Regions from separate parts of the Pantoea rwandensis genome, predicted to be linked through region 1. Evidence: predicted binding sites of a transcription regulator. Region 1 holds the regulator's gene; the other holds the start of a gene.

Region 1 (4,107 bases):
TCTTTTTGCAGACGAGCGGCGTCCCGGTCGCCCCAAAACCAGCCTGCTGACACGCGACGAACAGTTGCGTATCAACAAACGTAACCAGCTCAAGCGCGATAAAGTGCGAGGGCTGCGTCGTGTTGAGCTGAAAATGTCCAGCGAAGCGGTTGACGCCCTGAACACGCTGGCCGAGCAACAAAACATCAGCCGCAGCGAATTGATTGAACAAATGCTGCTAGCGCAACTCAAACTGTCTTAGCGCGCTGACCGCACGCAGGAACACAAAGTTCAGGCTTTACTCGTTCCGCCCTTTTCAACGGTCTGCTATCATTCGCTAACATGTGCAGTCAATTGACTTACTTTCACAATCAGGCTTTAAGAGGTTACTTAACCCATGGCAATCGTAGGCATTTTCTTCGGCAGCGATACCGGCAACACTGAAAACATTGCAAAAATGATCCAGAAACAACTGGGTAAAGATGTCGCCGAAGTGCATGACATTGCTAAGAGCACCAAAGAAGATCTCGCAGCGTTCGACATCCTGCTGCTAGGTATTCCTACCTGGTATTACGGCGAAGCACAGTGTGACTGGGATGACTTCTTCCCTACGCTGGAAGAGATCGACTTTAATGGCAAACTGGTGGCGCTGTTTGGCTGTGGCGACCAGGAAGATTATGCAGAGTATTTCTGTGATGCGATGGGCACGATTCGCGACATCATTGAGCCCAACGGCGCGGTGATCGTGGGCCACTGGCCGACCGAGGGTTATCATTTTGAAGCCTCAAAAGGTCTGGCCGATGACAAACACTTCCTCGGCCTGGCGATTGACGAAGATCGTCAACCTGAGTTGACCAACGAACGCGTTGACGCCTGGGTGAAACAGATTTTTGATGAGCTGCAGTTGAAAGAGATCATCGAAGCCTGATGCCTCGCCTCCCCAATGTGAGCGCTGGCTCACGTTGGGGCAAAGGAAATTCCTATAAAAATAATAGCTACGGTTTTTTAACTTTTCCCCGCAAATCTGTAGAATACCCGCAATGGTCATCCGCTTATTCCTCTGATTGTTGACTGAGGCTGAGTGAAATGGAAACCCAAACCACACCGTTCCGCGCTGGCGTAGGCGATGTTTATCCTTACGACTTTTGTTGATTTGCGCGCTACCCTGGTTTTCATTTCACTGCTTGAGTTCTATAATGAGACGCAAATGAGAATACGCGTGACCTAAACATTCAAGGCCCCTGCGCCGTAAGTGACATGCAAAGTAACAGGACAATATCCGAATGACTGACAACAACTCCGCATTGAAGAAGGCTGGCCTGAAAGTCACTCTCCCAAGATTGAAAATTTTGGAAGTGCTTCAGGGACCGGGCCCCGAGTCCCATCACGTCAGTGCGGAAGATTTGTATAAGCGCCTGATCGATATGGGCGAAGAGATTGGCCTGGCAACGGTTTATCGCGTTCTTAACCAGTTTGATGACGCGGGTATCGTCACCCGTCATAACTTCGAAGGCGGCAAATCCGTATTCGAACTGACTCAGCAGCATCACCATGACCACTTGATCTGCCTGGATTGTGGCAAAGTGATCGAATTCAGTGATGAATCAATCGAAACGCGTCAGCGTGAGATTGCTACTCGCCACGGCATCAAACTCAGCAACCACAGCCTGTACTTGTACGGTCACTGTGCACTGGGAGACTGCCGCGAAGACGATACGCTCCACGATAAGTAATTGAGTGTGCTATGCAATATAAAAAAACCGGTGCTGGTCACCGGTTTTTTTATGCCTGTTATCAAGCGATAAAGGTTTCGTGGAGGTAGCGCCAGCGAGGAATGGTGGTGCTGCAATCCAGCACAGCCAAAGAGATGCGTGTTTGATGGGTGCCGTTCAACATCTGCAGTTCACGATACTGAATCGTCACTTCCTGGCTCTGTTGAGAAATGATGGCATGCTCACTGGTGGCAATGCGCAGCCCTTCCCGCTGACCGTGCAGTTTGCGAAACAGCACTTCGGTCTCATTCAGATCCAGCTGCTTACCCAGCGGCGTCACCATTTTGAAATCCGGGTGAAAGTGTGACAAAAGCAGTTCCATGCTGTCATCACTGCCTTCTACCTGGTTAAAAACACGTTCAATAAGCTGATGTAATACCACCACGCTATGCTTAGCTTCCAGGGCGAGACTTGTCATTTTTTTTCCTTTGATAACCCGCAGAGCTCTATTTAGAGCGCATAGCCTACCTGAAATACAATTTTTCACACTCGCAAATGGGTTAATTTTGCTAAAGTCAGAATTGTCGCAAAATAGACAACAAGCACAGCTTGCCGCCTTCAGCATAATTCATTGCCCGTGGCGAATTACAGGCAATAAAAAAGGGCGATTGCTCGCCCTTTCATGATCATATTGTGCTATCGACGAAAGATATTACTCGCCAATCTTCGCGAAAGTATCACGCAGTCCAACCGTGCGGTTAAACACCAATTTACCCGGCTGTGAGTAGACGCTATCGGCACAGAAATAGCCTTCACGTTCAAACTGATAAGCTGCGGTAGTGGCAGCTTCACGCAAACCTGACTCCACGAAGCCCTGTTTGATTTCCAGCGAGTTCGGGTTAATGGTGGTGAGGAAATCCTCAGCCGCCGCTGGGTTTGGCACGCTGAACAGACGGTCGTAAAGACGGAACTCAGCTGGCAGTCCATGAATGGCGGAAACCCAGTGGATCACACCTTTCACTTTGCGACCATCCGCCGGATCCTTGCTCAGGGTATCGACATCACAAGTGGCATAGATGCAGGTAATGTTACCCTCTTCGTCTTTCGCCACACGCTCAGCACGAATCACATAAGCATTGCGCAGACGCACTTCTTTGCCCAGAACCAAACGTTTGTACTGTTTGTTGGCTTCTTCACGGAAGTCAGCGCGATCGATCCACACTTCACGGCTGAACGACACTTCACGCGTGCCCATCTCCGGCTTGTTTGGATGATTAGGCATGGTCAGCGTTTCTTCGTGGCCGGCGGGCAGGTTTTCGATCACCACTTTCAACGGGTCGAGTACCGCCATCGCGCGTGGTGCGTTCTCATTGAGATCGTCACGAATACAGGATTCCAGCGACGCCATCTCAACGATGTTGTCCTGTTTAGTCACGCCGATGCGGCGGCAGAATTCACGAATCGAGGCCGCGCTGTAACCACGACGGCGCAAACCTGAAACAGTCAGCATGCGGGGATCGTCCCAGCCTTCCACTACTTTCTCGGTGACCAGCTGCGTCAGCTTACGCTTCGACATCACCGCGTACTCCAGATTCAGACGCGAGAATTCGTACTGACGCGGATGCTGCGGAATGGTGATGTTGTCCAGCACCCAATCGTAGAGGCGACGGTTGTCCTGGAACTCCAGCGTACACAATGAGTGGGTAATGCCTTCGATCGCATCCGAAATGCAGTGCGTGAAGTCGTACATCGGGTAGATGCACCACTTGCTGCCGGTCTGATGGTGATCGGCAAACTTAATGCGGTACAGCACCGGATCGCGCATCACAATGAAGCTGGATGCCATGTCGATTTTGGCACGCAGACACGCTTTACCTTCCTCGAAACCGCCATCACGCATCTTCTGGAACAGCGCAAGGTTCTCTTCCACGCTGCGGTCGCGGTACGGGCTGTTTTTACCCGGCGCAGTCAGAGTGCCGCGATATTCACGGATCTCTTCCGCCGACAACTCATCAACGTAAGCCAGACCTTTATTGATCAGCTCAACGGCGTAGTTAAACAGTTGGTCGAAATAGTCTGAGGAGTAACGAATGTTGCCGCTCCACTCAAAGCCCAGCCATTGCACGTCACGCTTGATGGATTCAACGAACTCCAGATCTTCTTTCACCGGGTTAGTATCGTCAAAACGCAGGTTGCACTGTCCTTGATAATCTTGGGCGATACCAAAGTTCAGGCAGATAGATTTCGCATGGCCAATATGCAGATAACCATTGGGCTCAGGCGGGAAACGGGTATGCACACTGCTGTGCTTACCGCTCGCCAAGTCTTCGTCGATGATCTGACGAATAAAGTTCGTTGGGCGGGCTTCAGCCTCACTCATCTCAAAATCCTCAAAACAATAGCGGGTGATTTGTAC
Region 2 (4,107 bases), 470 kb from region 1:
TTCACTTCGCCGCCTTGCAGCGCTAAATCGTTATCCAGCGCATTGCTGCCGAGATCGAAGATCACGCGATCCTCATCCGCATCCAGCATGCGGCTGATAAACTGACCGCGCGAAAAACTGACCATTAAAGGGGTCTGGAAACGCAACAAATCCTTCATTACGTTTAAAACAGCAAGGGTGCCTCGTTTGAGATATTGTTCGTTATCGGCGTCTTTCACATCCTGCTCCACTTATCCGATTGTTATTATCACGGGTGACACGGCTATCGAACTGTTATCGACGTTTTAACAAAAAGCTTTAGCCTGCTAACTCTCTATTTACTGTGATGTTCCTCAAGCAGATTAAAAATATCCGACTATACTAATCGCAGTGAACACCTTGATTCATAACGTAAGGAGCAGTAAATGGGTATTCTTTCATGGATTATTTTTGGTTTGATTGCCGGGATCATCGCTAAATGGATCATGCCAGGTAAAGATGGCGGCGGATTCATCATCACTGTGGTACTAGGGATCGTCGGCGCGGTGGTTGGCGGCTGGATCAGTACCCTGTTTGGCTTCGGCAAAGTTGACGGTTTCAACTTTGGCAGCTTCGTGGTGGCGGTAATTGGTGCCATCGTGGTGCTGTGGATCTATCGTAAAGTTCGAACCTAGTAGCGCACTCTGATTTTATGAAATCCGCATCCCCAACGGGATGCGGATTTTTTTATGGCGGTTAGAAATCGTAACCCACGGTGGCGGTAATGGTCCGCTCCGCACCGCGATAGCAGTATCCGGTGCCATAACAGGCGGCGAGATACTTTTTGTCGGTCAGGTTATTGGCATTCACCTGCAGCCATGCCCCTTTCAACTGTGAATCCCATGCACCGAGATCGGCCCGTACGGATGCATCAAACAGCGTCACTGACGGCAAACGTGTGGTGTTTTCATTATCAGCCCACTGCTTACCGATATAACGCACACCCGCACCGGCGCTCAGCCCGTAATCAAACTGATAGTGACCCCAGAATGACGCCATGCTGTTCGGCGTGACGTAAGGCGTATGGCCATCATTTCCGTCAACGGAATCTTTGAAACGCAGATGGTTCAGCGTGTAACCGGCAATGGTGCTGAGTCGCGGCGTCAGTTGATTACGTGCTTCCAGCTCAATGCCCTGCGAATGCACTTTGCCGGAAGGGCTGTAGGTGCTGTCCACCACGTTACGGTTCGCCACATCGTTTTGCGTCAAATCGTACAGCGCGATGGAGTACATATCGCGTGTGCCCACAGGCTGGTATTTCACACCGGCTTCATACTGCTCGGAAGTGGTTGGCTTCAGCTGATTGCCGTCTGGGTCGGTCAAAGAAGCCGGGGTAATCGCCTGGCTCCAGCTGACGTAAGGTGAGATGCCGCTGTCGAACGCATACAGCAGCGCAGCACGGCCGCTGACGTGGTCATCCTGGCGACGACTGGTGCCATTATTGGAGACGATGCGATCGTAGCGGCCAGAGAGATCCAGATGCCAGCGATCCAGCTGTAACTCATCCTGTAAATAGAGTCCGGTTTGATAGTAGCGGCGAGTCGATTCGGCCCAGCTGTAATCTGGCATCGCGCCAACGGCTTCACCGGTCCATGGATTCAACGAACTGGCATATCCGCCGGCATTGCTCAAGTCGTTCTTGTAACGATGGTACTCCGCACCCAAAATCACACGATGCTGCACAGCACCAGTGGCGAAATCAGCCTGCAGACGGTTGTCGTTGGCCCATGCGCTAAGCGAAGAACGTTCACCGGAGTAGTAGCGCGTCAGCAAATCAGGATTGGTGGCGTCCCAGCCAATCTGATACACCTGATCGAGATCGACATTAGAGTGGCTATAGCTGGCGGTGGAGTAAACAGACCACACTTCATTGAAGCGGTGCGAGAAGTCATAGCTGTAAATCTGTTCGTGGCGTTTGAACTGATCCAGTGCGCTGTCGCCCTCATAGAAACTGTCACTCAGCTTGCGGCCGTTGTGGCTGTAAAGCGTGCCTTCAGCCGGTACGGAACCGTGATAACCGCCGGATGGATCTTTTTGCAGATAGGCACGCAGCACCAGACTGGTGTCTTCGCTGGGTTGCCACAGCAGCTGTGGCGAAATCGCATACTTTTCTTCACGGGTGTGATCGTATTGCGTGTCGCTGTTACGCGTGATGCCGGTGAGACGGAAGGCCCACTGATCGTTAATCGCATTGGTGTAGTCAAAGGCGGCGCTGTTGGTGGCGTTGGTGCCGGTCGACAGGCGGAAATGGCCCTCTTCAGCAAACTGCGGCCGCTTGCTCACCTGATTGACTAACCCGCCCGGCACGGTCTGGCCGTATAGTGCGGAAGAGGGGCCTTTGATCACATCAACGCGGTCGAGGAACCAGTTATCCACCTGCAAGATGTTGAAGCTGCCGCCATCACTCATGATGCGCAAGCCATCCAGGAAGGTGTTGTCGACATCGCCGCCATGGAAACCACGTAGCGCGATGGTGTCATAACGGGTGGCGGCGCCGCCGAAGTTGGTGAATACGCCCGGCGTATAGTTCAGTACCTGATTGAGATCCTGCGCACCCTGATCTTCCATCTGCTGGCGTGTTACCACCGAGATGGACTGCGGCGTGGTGATCAGCGGCTGATCGGTTTTACTGCTGCCGCTGCTGCGGGTGGCGAGATAGCCTTGCGTCGGTGAGCTGGCGCTCTCTTGCGGTTGCGCAGTGACCACGATGGACTCTTCCGCGAAGGTTGCGGCGGGAAGGGCCAGAGCTAGTGCGCACAGCACGCGGCTACGATTGAGGGTAAAAAGCGTCATCGAAAATCCTTTAACAGGAAGCAGGTAAAAAGCAGCACTGAACCGGCACTGCCGAAAATTGAGAATGCGATTAAAATTAAGAGTGAGAATTATTATCTTTTAGTGAGGTGTGTTTCAAGTTGTTAATTTGAGTTAAAGAGATTGTGTGGACATGAACAGGAAGGGTGGCGTAGCGAGCACGGATTTAAGTGAGTAATGGTTTCAAGATTCAGTCATACAATCTGTCGCGGTGCGTGAGGGTGTGGAAACCTGAGGTGATGACTTCACTGCGTTAAGTGGTGACATCGCATGCCTGAGGGGATGGTATTAAGCCCCTTGGCTTTGACAGCGCGAACCGATTGCGCTGCTACCGTTTGACAAACAAAGCAGTAGCAGCGGTTTTATTTAAAAGAGTAAGAGGGTTATTTCCCCGCACTCAGCACGGGCATATTCGGGATATCGCTCGCGTTATTACAGGTGTTATCTTTCGGGCAGTATTTATCCAGTAGTTTGAGCGTCACGCCATTGGTCCAGCCGAAGCCGTCCTGCAACGGATATTCACCGCCGCCACCGCCGCCCAGTTGCGCGCCTTCCACCACATACTTTTCAACCAGCTTGTGCTCTTTGTTGTAAGTGGCCTGCACGTTCTGCAGGAAGCGCTGACCAATTTCCTGCGCCAGCTTCGGTTGCTTGTAATGTTCCAGACCTTCCACCGCCACCCATTGCAGCGGCGCCCAGCCATTTGGTGCATCCCATTGCTGACCATTATTAACGGTCGTCGTCACCAAACCTCCCGGTTTCAACAGCTGTTTCTCAACCGCTTTGGCGGTGCGGTCCGCCTGTTTTTCACTCGCCACCTGCATATACAGCGGGAACAGGGTAGCGGCGGTTAACTGCGGATGAATGTGTTTTTTCTGCCAGTCATAGTCGGCGTACCAGCCTTGCTTCTCATCCCACAGATAACGATTAATCGCCGCCTGACGTTTTTCAGCATCGGCCGCGAACTGTTTGGCTTTGTCATCCTGCTGTGCCAGCTTCGAGGCTTTGGACAACACCTGCTCCAGATGGAACATCAGGCTGTTAAGATCGACCGGTGCCAGCTGGGTGGTACGGATCGAGGCCAGATTGTGGGCATCGGTAAACCAGCGAGAGCTGAAATCCCAACCGGAGGCCGCACCGGCACGCAGATCGCGATACACCTGCTGTTTATTGCGATCTGGCGCTTTGTTGGCGGTATTCACATCGTCGAGCCAGGACTCGGTGCGAGGAGCGTCGCGGTCATCCCAGTAACGGTTAAGCAGCGTGCCGTCACCCAGT

The links. The regulator Fur, encoded in region 1, represses iron uptake genes when iron is present. The targets are predictions, from matches to a motif close to ATAATAATGAGAACNACTATCAA.
Region 2: LH22_RS14050 (TonB-dependent siderophore receptor) is a predicted target of Fur. The motif match lies at 2,888-2,910, and genes of this name have one in related genera.

Annotation. Positions count from the first base shown of each region.
Region 1 covers NZ_CP009454.1:3,553,275-3,557,381, forward strand. The annotation lists gene ybfE (LexA regulated protein) at 1-241, shown strand, start outside; gene fldA (flavodoxin FldA) at 377-907, shown strand; gene fur (ferric iron uptake transcriptional regulator) at 1,263-1,712, shown strand; gene LH22_RS16260 (hypothetical protein) at 1,774-2,169, opposite strand; gene glnS (glutamine--tRNA ligase) at 2,404-4,071, opposite strand.
Region 2 covers NZ_CP009454.1:3,085,892-3,089,998, reverse strand. The annotation lists gene LH22_RS14060 (flagellar brake protein) at 1-218, opposite strand, end outside; gene LH22_RS14055 (GlsB/YeaQ/YmgE family stress response membrane protein) at 405-653, shown strand; gene LH22_RS14050 (TonB-dependent siderophore receptor) at 715-2,811, opposite strand; gene treA (alpha,alpha-trehalase TreA) at 3,213-4,107, opposite strand, start outside.